3 regions of the Pseudazoarcus sp. NS20 genome follow, and region 3 is predicted to be linked to each of the others. Evidence: riboswitches for the same ligand, from Rfam matches in the RefSeq annotation. Region 3 holds a riboswitch; each other region holds the start of a gene.
The links. A riboswitch is a leader RNA that binds a small molecule or an ion and turns the genes downstream of it on or off. The one in region 3 is predicted to bind cobalamin.
Positions count from the first base shown of each region.

Region 1: another riboswitch for cobalamin. It lies ahead of AC6H0W_RS01920 (ribonucleoside-diphosphate reductase subunit alpha); the one in region 3 lies ahead of AC6H0W_RS00775 (acyl-CoA thioesterase).
Region 2: another riboswitch for cobalamin. It lies ahead of AC6H0W_RS11890 (TonB-dependent receptor domain-containing protein); the one in region 3 lies ahead of AC6H0W_RS00775 (acyl-CoA thioesterase).

Region 1 is NZ_BAAKIY010000001.1:389,859-394,116, forward strand. Features, by position in the region: gene AC6H0W_RS01915 (ribonucleotide-diphosphate reductase subunit beta) at 1-49, opposite strand, end outside; gene AC6H0W_RS01920 (ribonucleoside-diphosphate reductase subunit alpha) at 118-2,898, opposite strand; cobalamin riboswitch at 3,045-3,252, opposite strand; gene AC6H0W_RS01925 (RelA/SpoT family protein) at 3,323-4,258, opposite strand, start outside.
Region 2 is NZ_BAAKIY010000004.1:38,227-42,484, reverse strand. Features, by position in the region: gene AC6H0W_RS11895 (FecCD family ABC transporter permease) at 1-713, opposite strand, end outside; gene AC6H0W_RS11890 (TonB-dependent receptor domain-containing protein) at 724-2,682, opposite strand; cobalamin riboswitch at 2,676-2,906, opposite strand; gene cobU (bifunctional adenosylcobinamide kinase/adenosylcobinamide-phosphate guanylyltransferase) at 2,960-3,484, shown strand; gene thpD (ectoine hydroxylase) at 3,521-4,258, opposite strand, start outside.
Region 3 is NZ_BAAKIY010000001.1:165,449-169,706, reverse strand. Features, by position in the region: gene AC6H0W_RS00800 (DNA-3-methyladenine glycosylase I) at 1-164, shown strand, start outside; gene AC6H0W_RS00795 (acyl carrier protein phosphodiesterase) at 179-778, shown strand; gene AC6H0W_RS00790 (hypothetical protein) at 765-1,094, opposite strand; gene AC6H0W_RS00785 (hypothetical protein) at 1,293-1,607, opposite strand; gene AC6H0W_RS00780 (entericidin A/B family lipoprotein) at 1,804-1,941, opposite strand; gene AC6H0W_RS00775 (acyl-CoA thioesterase) at 2,235-2,990, opposite strand; cobalamin riboswitch at 3,088-3,293, opposite strand; gene AC6H0W_RS00770 (DUF3309 family protein) at 3,770-3,928, shown strand; gene AC6H0W_RS00765 (LutC/YkgG family protein) at 4,044-4,258, opposite strand, start outside.

The sequences.
Region 1 (4,258 bases), 220 kb from region 3:
TTTGCGGAGCGGCAGGCGCGGCGGCGATGTTGTCGTCGAAATCGAGCATGTGAATTCCTTGTATTAGGAGCGATGACCCGCAGCGGCAGCATTGGCTGCCGCTGCGGGCACGCGGATTTACTGGCAGGCCTCGCAATCGGGGTCGTCGATGGCGCAGAACTTCGGCTCACCGGCCTGCGCCGTGGCCACGGCCGCGACGGTAGCGGCCACGGCGTTCAGCTCACCGCCGCTGCCGGTGGACTTCTCGGCCGAGGTGGCGCCCAGCGAGCGCAGGTAGTAGGTGGTTTTCAGGCCGCGGTTCCACGCCAGCATGTAGGTGTCGTGCAGCTTCTTGCCCGAGGCTCCGGCCACGTAGATGTTCAGCGACTGGGCCTGGTCGATCCACTTCTGACGACGCGCCGCGGCTTCCACCAGCCATGCCGGGTCAAGCTCGAAGGCGGTGGCGTAGAGGCGCTTGATGTCGTCGGGAATGCGGTCGATTTTGGCCAGCACGCCGTCGTAGTACTTGAGGTCGGAGATCATCACCTCGTCCCACAGGCCGCGCGCCTTGAGCTCGGCCACCAACGACTCGTTCACCACGGTGAATTCGCCCGACAGGTTCGACTTCACGTACAGGTTGCGGTACTCCGGCTCAATGCTGGCCGACACGCCGACGATGTTGGCGATGGTCGCCGTAGGCGCGATGGCGATGCAGTTGGAGTTGCGCATGCCGTGTTGCGCGATGCGCGCACGCAGGCCGTCCCAATCCAGCGTGCTGGAGCGATCCAGCTCGACCGGCACGCCGCGCTCGCGCTCGAGCAGATCGACGGTGTCGAGCGGCAGGATGCCGCGGTCCCACAGACTGCCGCGGAAGGTCGAATACGTGCCGCGCTCGCGCGCCAGCTCGTTCGAAGCGCTATAGGCCTGGTAGGCAATGGCCTCCATGGCGCGGTCGGCGAACTCCACCGCTTCCTGCGAAGCGTAGGCCATGCCGAGTTTGTGCAGGCAATCCTGGAAACCCATGATGCCCATGCCGACGGGGCGGTGACGCAGGTTGGAGTTGCGCGCCTTGCCGACCGCGTAGAAGTTGATGTCGATGACGTTGTCGAGCATGCGCATCGCCGTCTTCACGGTGCGCGCCAGCTTCTCCTGGTCGAGCTGGCCGTCCTTCAAGTGAGCCAGCATGTTCACCGAGCCGAGGTTGCACACGGCGATCTCGGTGTCGGAGGTGTTGAGGGTGATCTCGGTGCACAGGTTGGAGCTATGCACCACGCCCACGTGCTGCTGCGGCGAGCGCAGGTTGCACGGGTCCTTGAAGGTGATCCACGGGTGGCCGGTCTCGAACAGCATCGACAGCATGCGGCGCCACAGTTGCACCGCCGAAAGACGCTTGAACAGACGGATTTCGCCGGCGTCGGCCTTCTTCTCGTAGGCCACGTAGGCCGCTTCGAATTTCTCGCCGAACAGGTCGTGCAGATCGGGCGTGTCGGCCGGCGAGAACAGCGTCCATTCGCCGTCTTCGCGCACGCGCTTCATGAACAGGTCGGGAATCCAGTGCGCGGTGTTCATGTCGTGGGTACGACGGCGGTCGTCCCCGGTGTTCTTGCGCAGGTCGAGGAATTCCTCGATGTCGAGGTGCCAGGTTTCGAGATAACCGCACACCGCGCCCTTGCGCTTGCCGCCCTGGTTCACCGCCACGGCGGTGTCGTTCACCACCTTGAGGAAGGGGATCACGCCCTGGCTCTTGCCGTTGGTGCCCTTGATGCGGCTGCCCAGCGAGCGCACCGGCGTCCAGTCGTTGCCCAGACCGCCGGCAAACTTCTGCAGCATGGCGTTTTCCTTGATGGCCTGGAAGATGCCGTCGAGGTCATCCGACACGGTGGTGAGATAGCACGACGACAGCTGCGAGTGCATGGTGCCGGCGTTGAACAGCGTTGGCGTGGAGCTCATGAAGTCGAAGCGCGACAGCACTTCGTAGAACTCGATGGCGCGCGTTTCACGGTCGATCTCGTTGATCGCCAGACCCATCGCGACGCGCATGAAGAAGCACTGCGGCAGCTCGATGCGGCGCTCGTCGATGTGCAGGAAGTAGCGGTCGTACAGCGTCTGCAGGCCGAGGTAGCCGAACTGCAGATCGCGCGAAGCGTCCAGCGCAGCCGAAATGCGCGCCAGATCGAACTGCGCCAGTCGCGGATCAAGCAAGCCCGCCTCAATGCCGATCTTCACGTACGCCGGGAAGGCATCGGCGTAACGCGCGGCCATGTCGCCCTGAGCCACTTCCTCGCCCAGCACTTCGAGGCGGATCTGGTGCAGTTGCAGGCGCGCAGTAACGTAGTTGTAGCCCGGCTCGCGCTCGATCAGCGCGCGCGCGGCCAGCACCAGCGCCTTGTGCACTTCGCCCAGCGGAATGCCGTCATACAGGTCGCGCATGGCGGCATCCACCACCGGCGCAGCAGCGACATCGGCCAGACCAGTGCAAGCCGCCTCCACGATGTCGACCAGCCGCGCACGCTCCAGCGGTTCACGCCGGCCGTCCACCTCAACATGCAATTCCGGCGCACTGCGCGGCGCTTCGGCCGCACGCTCGGCGGCGCGCTTCTCGCGGTACAGCACATAGGCGCGCGCCACTTCCTGCTCGCCGCCGCGCATCAATGCCAGCTCGACCTGATCCTGAATGTCTTCGATGTGAATGGTGCCGCCCTCGGGCTTGCGGCGCGCCAGCGCGGCCACCACCACCTCGGTGAGCTTGCCGACGACGTCACGCACGCGCGCCGATTCGGCGCCCTGCTGGCCTTTCACGGCCAGGAAGGCCTTGGTCATGGCAACGGCAATCTTGCCGGGATGGAAGTCGACCACCGAACCATTGCGGCGGATGACCTTGAACGGGGGCAGGGAGAGATCTAGCTGAGGGCGGTCCATGAGAGCTCCTGGGAACGTGCGCGGGGAGCTCCGGACAGTCGTGCGCAGACACCCGACCCGACGGCCCGGCTCACGACAAACGGAAAGACAAGTGAAATGGTGGAAACCATGCCTCTCGCCAGGGGCACCCCGCCCCGATTGCGTTAAAGGAAATTGGCAGCACGGCAGGTCTCCTGACTTCCGGGTCCTGATCTGTCGCCGGCCTTCCCGGGGTGCACCGAAATGCAGGGCCCAGTGGCATGGGGAGGCGACAGACTCGCCGGTTACAGTTGCGGGGGCAGTTCCGGAATTGAACCGGATTCCCTTTTCATGCCCGGTCGTGAAACGCGGGCAACCGTGAAGCTGGATTGGATTCTGGTGGGTGGCGGGTAGTAGGTCAAGTGCTTTTACACACTACCCCTAGTAGGTCGTCTGCGAAAACCTACTACATGCTGCGACCAAAGCTGCCGTCGCTGCGGATGCGCCCGATGCGCATCACTTCCGGCACGCGGCGCACCGAACGCATCACAGAGGCAAGCTGCATGCGGTCGTGCACCTGGATGGTGAGGTTGAGGGCGATGTACACGCCCTGCTCGTTGTCCATGGTGACGTTCTGGATGTTGCAGTTCTCTTCCGCGATGGCGCTGGCAACGCGCGCCAGCACGCCACGCCCTTCGCGCGTGATGACCTTGAGTGTGACCTCGAAGGCGCGCTCGTGCGCGGGCTCCCACTCGACATCCACCCAGCGCCCGCGATCGCCGCGCACCTTGGCCACGGCCGTGCAGTCGTGGCGGTGCACTTCCAGGCCCTTGCCTTTGCGGATGACGCCGATGATGGGGTCTCCCGGGATCGGCTGGCAGCAGCTGCCGAACTGCACAGCAAGGCCCTCGCTGCCGCTGATGTGGATCGGCGACATGGACTTGGGCTTGATGACGTCCGGCCGACCGGATTCCTGCTCCTGCGCCTGCACCAGACGGCGCGCCACGATCACCGGCAGGCGCTTGCCCAGACCGATCTCGGAGAACACCTCTTTCTTGCTCTTCACGCCGCGATCTTTCAGGAAGCGGTCCCACGCGAAGGTGCTGATCTGCCCCAGCGCCAGACCATGCGGGCGCAGCGCCTGATTGAGCAGACGCTCGCCCAGCGACACGGACTCTTCGTTCTGCGCGTTCTTGAGGAAGTGGCGAATCTGCGCACGCGCCTTGCCGGTGCGCACATACGACAGCCACGCCGGGTTGGGGTTGGCGTGGGCGGCGGTAATGATCTCGACCTGATCGCCGTTGCGCAGCTCGGTGCGCAGCGGCATCAGGTCGGCGTTGATGCGGCAGGCCACGCAGCGGTTGCCGATGTCGGTGTGCACCGCATAGGCAAAATCGACCGG
Region 2 (4,258 bases), on a different contig from region 3:
CCCAGCGCCCGCGCACCATCCTCACCCCGCGACAGCACGTTGAGATCACGCGCGAACGGCGCCAGCACAACCAACGCCAAGCCCAACACAATCAATGCCGGCCACGGCTGTGTGGCACCGCTGGCGTCGCCCATCAGCCAGAAGAGCATCGAGAACACGCGAGTGTCCGTGGCCAGCGACAACATCAGCGACACCAGCGCGCCACAACCGGCCGCCACAACCACGCCCGTGAGCAACAAACGCGTCTGCGTCCACGACCCATCCCCATGCGCCAGCCCGAACACCAGCAGCATCGCCCCCAGCGCCCCGGCAAAGGCCGCACCATCGACCATCCACGGCGCGAGGCCGATCATCATCGCGAACAGCGCGCCCACCGCCGCGCCGCCGGAAACACCGAGAATGTAGGGGTCGGCCAAGGGGTTGCGCAGCAAGACCTGCATCAACGCCCCAGCCAGCGCCAGCAAGCCGCCGCAGGCGAAGACGGCGATAGCGCGAGGCAGACGCAGAGTGCGCACGATGTCGCCAGCCATACCGGCGTCTCCGCCGCTCAAGGCCAGCAGCACTTCTCGCAGCGACACGTTGAGCGACCCGGCCAGCAAGGCCAACAACAATGACAGGGGCGCCCCAAGCACAAACAACAGCAGCCAGCCGCCGATGCGACGACGCTCGACGGCCAAACCGTTGTGAGCCGCGTGATTACTCAGGGGCGCCATGCTTCTCCAGTCAGCGCGGCGCGTAACGCACCGCCACGAATGCGCTCAGGCGCTCGGTGGCATAGCCGTTGGCGGTCTGATAACGCTTATCGAGGGCGTTGTTCAGGCGCATTTCAAGTCTCCAGTCAGGCGTGAGCGAGTAATGCGCATACAGGTTGGTGACGCCGTAGCCTTGCATTGTGACTTCTCCTACACCGAACACCGTATCACCACGTCTTCCCTGACCGCGCCACTCAATGCCATACAGCCACTTGCCAGCACTGCGATCGAGCGCCAGCGACCCGGAATGGCGAGCGCGACGGATTAGGCGATCCCCCGTATCAAGGTTCAGAGCTCGCAGATAATCGTAGCTCGCACGCAGATTGAAGCCGGCCAATATCGTGCTTAACCCGACCTCCATACCTTCGAGCTTCGCTTTGCCAACGTTGGTGGCGGTGGCTCCGCTACCAACGATGAGATTGCGCACACGATTGTTGTAATAAGTCGTGCTGACGCTGCTCACACCTCGCTCGAAAACCACCCCGACCTCGCGGCTCAAGGACTGCTCTGGCTTCAAGTCGGGATTGCCGAAGCCGGGATAATAAAGCTGGTTGAAGCTAGGCACACGGAAGCCTGTACCAAGGCTGGCACGCACACGCCATTCAGGCGCGAAGCGGTAGCCCCAAGCCGCCGAACCGGTGTTCTCGCCACCGAACTGACTGCTGCGGTCACGACGCGCATTGAACTGCACATCGTGCTCGCCAAACGCTCCGCCCCACCCGACCAAAAGCGAGTCAAGCGTGCGGCTGCCTTCATCGTAATTAACCGTGCTGTCTACATCCTGCTTGAGCTTCTCGACGGCCGCGAGCAGCGTGCCCCCTGCGAAGGCGATGTCGTGCTGCCATCCTATCTGGCGCTGACGCGTGTCGAATTCGTCATAGCGCGATGCGGCAGCCGGATTGTACGAATGAGAGATGTCTTTGCTCTGGCTCAAGCGCAGCGTGCTGACCCAGCCGGGGCGAAGCTCGTTTCGCATGTGCACGCCGAACGATTCCGCCCGCTTGTCGGAATATGAATCATAGGTGGCGAATGCGCTGTCATAGTGATTGCGCCCCTCTGAGTGGAAAAACGAGAAGCCGACCTCATCGCGCTCACGGAACCCCAGTGAGAGGGAGCCGTTGGCGTAATCATTACGGAAGCCGTCACGATCGCTGTTGGTGCCATTCGACACCAGCGGCTGGGCATCGAAAGCACGCGTACGATCATGGCCGACGTCAAATTGGTAGCGAAGCGCGCCTTTAGCGCCCGAGATACCTGCGCTAGCGCTGTAGGTATCGCGACTGCCGGCACCGATCCGGGCGCGCGGCGTGATGCCATCGCCTGTATTGCGACGGGTGATGATGTTGATGACCCCGCCCAACGCATCGGCCCCGTAGAGTGCACTTGCCGGGCCGCGCAGAATCTCGATGCGCTCTACCATTTGAAGCGGAACCATTTCAAGAGTGGGCGAGCCGCTGGTTGCGGAGCCAATCCTCATGCCGTCCACCAACACCAGCGTGTGATTCGAATTGGCGCCCCGAATGAATACGGAGCTGGTGGAGCCAGGACCACCATTCGCAGCAACCTGCACACCGGGCCGGCTGGCCAGCAACTGCACCAACGTGGTTTGACCTGCGCGCTCAATCTCCTCGCGCTGCACCACATCGACGCTAGACAACACCTCGTCGGCCGACTGCGCTTGGCGTGTAGCGGTAACCACCACCGGACGAAGCTCGTCGCCCGCATCCGATTGCGCAAATACAGAAAACGGAAACACCGAAGCCACCGCGAGCGCGGTAGCTGTAATTTTGAAATGCATGAGACAGGCTCCCTGACGGCCAGCCGCGCGTCCCCGCCCGGCCATGCCGAAATCAAATTCGAAGCCACGAAGGGAAAGAAAAGGGACTCTGTGAAAAACAGGTCGCGCCGCCACCCCGCGGAACTTCGCCATTTGTGTTCCGAGGCCGGTATCCGGGCTCGTGGGCTGGCCGAAACTGCGTCGACCGGCGCATCGCCTTCCCGGGCCGGAGCCCAGTGGCGTTTTCGATGCGCTTTGCTTCCACTTACCGTTGCGGGGGCAGCACAGGCCTGGCGGCGGGGGTTCCGTCGCGCACCTGTTTCCCGTTTAACCCTGGGCGAGAATCGCCTTAGGGCACCTGAAACACGATCGCCCCTTGCGGAGCGAAGCGCGCATGATAGCCTGATTCATCTCTGGATATTTCGCGCCAATGAGCCTTCATCTGATCTTGGGTGGCGCCCGCTCGGGCAAAAGCCGCCACGCCGAACAACTCGCATATGCCAATGGCGGGCCGGTCTGCGTCATCGTTACCGCAGAGCCCCTGGACGCGGAAATGGCCGAGCGCATCCGCCGCCATCAGGCCGACCGGCCTGCCGGATGGCGCACGGAAGAAGCCCCGCTCCACCTGGCCGATGCATTGTTGCGCGAAGCCAAAAAAGGCCGGGTGGTGGTGGTCGATTGCCTCACGCTGTGGCTCGCCAATCTGCTTGGCGACGCATCACCGAAATGCGAGGAGATGCTGTTGCGCGAGCGCAACAAGCTGCTAGAACTGCTGCCCACCCTGCCCGGCAACGTGCTGTTGGTCGCCAACGAGACAGGGCTGGGCCTGGTGCCCGAAACCCCGCTCGGCCGGCGTTTCCGCGATGAGGCCGGCTGGCTCAATCAGGCCGTGGCGCAGCGTTGCGACCGGGTGAGTTTCATTGCGGCGGGCCTTCCGCTGCATCTGAAGGGGTGAGTTTTCGTCGCCGGAGAATCTTCCGGCAGTGAGGGCTCACACCTTCACCGGCCACGGTCGCCACACCTCATCCGCCTCGTGCGACAGGAAGCGCGGCCGCCGCTGCGAAGCAGCGTAGGGCTCATCGCACGCGTTGTCTCGCCGGTTGTAGACGAAGAACACGTTGCTGCGCGGGTCCGGCGACATGTTGGCGTTGGAGCCGTGGAGCGTGTTGCAGTCGAACAGCAGCAAACCACCTGCCGGCCCTGTTGGCGCTTCGATGCCGGAATGCCCGATCAATCGGCGCAGCGCTTCGCGCGGCGGCACCCCCACTTGCTGCACCTTCAGCGACTGCTTGTAATTGGCCTCCGGTGTTGGCCCCACGCACGGCACGAAGCTGCGATGTGAGCCGGGCACCAGCATCAACGGGCCGTTGAAGTGATGGTTGTCGGTAAGGATGATCGACGCACTCACCGCGTGCATGGCCGGCATGCCGTCCTCGGCGTGCCAGGTTTCGAAGTCCGAATGCCAGTTGAAGCCTTTGCCTTCGAAGCCGGGCTTGTAGTTGATGCGCGACTGATGCACATACGGTTCACCGCCGAGAATCTGCCGCGCACGAGACGTCAGGCGCTCGTCACCAGCCAGCCGCGCAAAGCGCTGCGACAGGAAATGCACCGCAAACAGCGAACGGATTTCCTGATGCTCCGGCTCGGTGATGCTGAAGTCGCGCCCACGAAATTCGGGGCGCTCCAACAGCACGTTCAGTTCGGCACTCAATTCCGCTATTTCATCGCT
Region 3 (4,258 bases):
CGGAGTCCGATGCCATGTCGAAAGCACTCAAGGCGCGCGGTTTCAAGTTTGTAGGCTCGACGATCTGTTACGCCCACATGCAGGCTACGGGCATGGTGAACGACCACATGGTGAGCTGCTTCCGTCACGCCGAAGTGGCGAAGCTGGCGCGTCAGGCTAATTAAGGGGGAGACGCTCGGTGAACTTTCTGGCGCATGCATGGCTTGCGGGTGATTCAACGGCAGACCGTCTCGGTGGCCTGATTGGCGATTTCGTCAAAGGGCCGCTTCCGGCGGGCTTGCCTCAGCCTGTCGCTGAAGGCGTGCGTCTGCACCGGGCGATCGACTCATTCGCCGACACGCATCCGGCGTTTCGGCGCGCCTGCGAGCGTGTGCCAGCCGAGCGCAGGCGCGCCGCAGGCATCATCGTCGATATGGTTTTCGATCATTTTCTGGCCCTTCGCTGGCCGCAGTTCGAAGAGATCGTGCTGGAGGAATTCACGGCGCAGGCCTACCGGCTGTTGGGGGAGCACCGAGCGATACTGCCGCCCCGCCTGCTGAGAATACTGCCGTGGATGACTGCCGATGACTGGCTGGCGTCGTATCGCGAACCCGACTCAATCGCCTACGCGCTTGATCGGATGTCGCAACGGCTAAGCCGGCCCGGGCTGCTCGCCGGGGCCGGATCAGTGCTGTTTCAAGAATACGATGGGTTCGAAGCGGACTTTGCCGACTTCATGCCGGCCGCTCGCCGCTTTGCGGAAGAGCACCAACGCAATCGGGCGCTCAGCGAGGGCTGAGCGGGCTCTGCATCGATTGAACCACTACCGCGGGTTCGTAGTAATGCACGATCCGTGGCGGGGGGGCATACATCGGAGCAGGCGGGAAGTAATACCGGTGCACGACGCCGTATGACAGCTGATGATCGTGCTTGCCCGAGTACGGCGTGCTGCGATGGTAATGGTGACTGTTCTTGCGTTGGTCGTAATGCTGCGTGTCGCGGTGCGGCGCATCATGCCCTTGCCCGCGCTCGGCCATGACCGGCAACGACGCAACGAGCAGCGAACCACCGAGCAAAAGCGGCACGAACATTTGGCGAAAATCGATCGCTTTCATGAGAGCCTCCCTTGGCGGGCCAAAGCAGCCGAATGCCGCCTGCCCAGTCGTGAACAGTAGGGGAGCCCACGTTTCGTGGCTGTAAGAGCTCGCTACGGAATGTTTCGTCGTTGAAATGAAAGTGACCCGGCCTGAGAAGGCCGGGTCACTTTCATTTCCCGCGTGAATTTTATTGGTTTTACGCGGTGCGAGGCCCGATCAATTCAGCTTGAAGATGATCGGCGGTACGGTCACCACCACGCCCGGTTCGTAGTAACGCGCTCGCGGCGGAGAGTGATAATGGTGATGTTCGACCACGCGCACGGATTTGTGATGCTTGTGGTGCTTCTTCACATGTTTGGGCTTGCCGCGGTTGTAGTGGTGCTTGCCGCCGCGGTGGTCGTGATAGTGGTATTCCACTTTGGGTGAGCCGTAGCGGCGATGGTCGTGATCTGCCAGTGCGGGCAAAGACGTGGCAATCAGCGTTCCGCCCAGCAGGAGCGGGGCAATCAGGGTGCTTAGTTGAAAGGCCATTCGAAAGCCTCCTATACGAAGCGCATGGCCCAATGCCGTGCGGCGACGACGGCAAGAGTAGGCTCGGCAAAGTGTCCGCGCTGTAAAGCCTGATTGCTTAATGTTTCAGGCCCGTGCTCGTTGAAGAGTCACGGGCCTGAATGCAGGGTGTGCGGCGAGTTATGTGCAGGAAGATTGCGTGCCGCGCCTGACCTGGTTACTTGCGAGCTTCTTTCTGGATCTTTTCACCGCCGCGTTCGAGATCCTTGCCGGCCCCCTCGATGGTGTTGCAGCCACCGACAACGAATGCAGCAGCCAGCATGGCCAGCACGAGCTTCCAGGTTTTGTTCTTCATGATCTCTCCTTTTGGGGCTATGCAGCCCGATCGATTGGAATGCCTGGGGAAGAATACGCGGCCACCCGAGACAACCGGTAGCCACCGCCGACAAGCACTTTCCCCAGCTGTGTCGGATGGTTTGACTATAGTGAGTGGCGCGTTGCCACGCTAGACCCCTGTCGCACCCGCGACACGGTGGCGGCCAGTAAACCTGCGACTGATACGAGGTTCTGGAAGGTCGTCAAAATGTTCGAGGTTGTAAGTTCGCGGCCGATGGCGCGCTAGCCCGGCGTGCGCAATCCGCTGGCGTTTCACTGCGCAGCAGCGGACTGGTTCTGAAGCGGCACTGAACGGCCTTGCTCGTCAATCGCAACGAAAACGAGGCTGGCAGAGGTGCAGTGACGTCGTTCCCCGGTTTCCGGTTTTTCCGCATGCATTTGTGCCTCGACAGTGAGGGAACTGCGGCCGGTTTTGACGACGCGCGCATCGACCTCCACGACTTCGCCTGCGTGGGCTGGGGCGAGAAAATCAAGTCGTTCGCTGGCGGCCATGACGATACCGCAACGTGCATGCCGTGTTGCCGCAGCAAAGCCGGCTTTCGCCAGCCAATCCATCGCCGGGCCGCCGTGGAGGATGCCGCGATGCGTGGTGTGGCCTGGAAAGACCACCTCGGCAACGCGCACGCAGCCGTCTTGCTGCGGCTTCACCGGTGGCGCGGGGTTCGGGGCGATTTTGCTGACCATCACGGCTTGGCCTGACAGGCACAAAACGCGTCCCCCGCTCAACAGATCTTCAGCGAATAGCTGGGCATCCACCGTCACCGAACGCTCGCCGACGCGTGTAACGTGCCCGACGCATTCCGTCAGACTGCCTGCTGGCACCGGAGCGTGAAATTGCAACTCCCGCAGCGATGCCGTCACCAAGGGGCCGCGCAAAGCCTTGCTGCCCAGGATGAAGGCGAACTTGTCGAGCATCGACAGGGCCGCACCGCCAAACAGCGTGCCGTGATGATTGCACTGGTCCGGCAGCACGAGATCGGTCAGCGACAGGGTCAAAGGAGAAGGCATGAACGGCTCCGGTTAAAAGCGGAGTCGTAAACGGAACGCGCGTCGCCCGTAAACGTGACAACGCAGCCTTCTCGCCAGGGGCACCCCGCCCGAACGTTATTGAAGAGTGTTCCGGGCAGGTCTCCTGACTCTCGGGTCTTGATCGTCCGCCGCCTTCCCGGAATACACCAGTGGCTGCGTGGCGCACGATTCGCCGAATACAGTTGCGGGGGCAGTTCCGGCTTGCAGGCGCCTGGCCTGTTCCCGGATTCCCTTTTCATGCCCGGCGTGAGCGGCGGGCAACCTCGGAATGAGTGAATGATATCCGGTCCTGCCGCGCGAGTGCTTGCCCGATGCTTGTCGCTGGAGGGTATTCCAGCGCGATGTTGCAGCCGGAAGTTCCTAACTTTGTCTGCGTTGGTGACAAGGCCCTCGGTCGTGGAGGGAAAAGGAGCGACGCGTGGCGTGGCGGCATTTGGCATGCAGGTGGGGTCGTGTGGACGAGGAAAAGCCCGGAATTATTGGGCTTTCGGCGAAGTCTGCGTTGCGGGTACGCCTGCTGCTGCGGAGCGCATCAGGGGCGTTTTACGTGTCAGCCGAAGTTCGGGCGAAGACACATTTGCATACCCGTCCGGCGAGTCGACTTGCACATGTAATAGCGTCCTTGTGTCATCGTGAATCCGTAGCAAGTCAGTGCCGATTGCCATCGATAACGCCTGCACCCACGGAGTCGCTATCCATGTCTCTCGGAAAATTCCGCGGCTCGGATGCCGCCAAGAAATTCACTCTGGAGACCCAAAATGTCCATAGGCACTCTTCTTCTGATCATCCTCATCCTCATGCTGCTCGGCGCCCTGCCGGCATGGCCGCATAGCCGTGGTTGGGGCTATGGCCCGAGTGGTGGCCTCGGCTTGGTCGTGGTGGTCATCCTGATCCTGCTGTTGCTCGGGAAGATATAAGCGATGCTTTGAGCGGGCTGCATGCCGAATTCATCGGCATGCAGCCCGGAAGCACAAAGGGCGCAGCGGAAAACGCTGCGCCCTTTGTCGTTCATGGCGGAAGAGACCGCCGCTTCTAGCCAAGCAGAATGACGTGCACCCGCCGCGGTCCGTGCGCACCGAGCTGAATGGTCTGCTCGACGTCGGCCGTGCGTGAAGGCCCGGAGACGATGTTGGTGGCACGCGGCATACCGCGCTGGCGCAGCAGCGTCCAGGTGTCTTCGAAGTAATCCACGATCTGACTTCGTTCCAGCACCACGATGTGGTCGTCTGGCACGAAGTTGTGAGTGA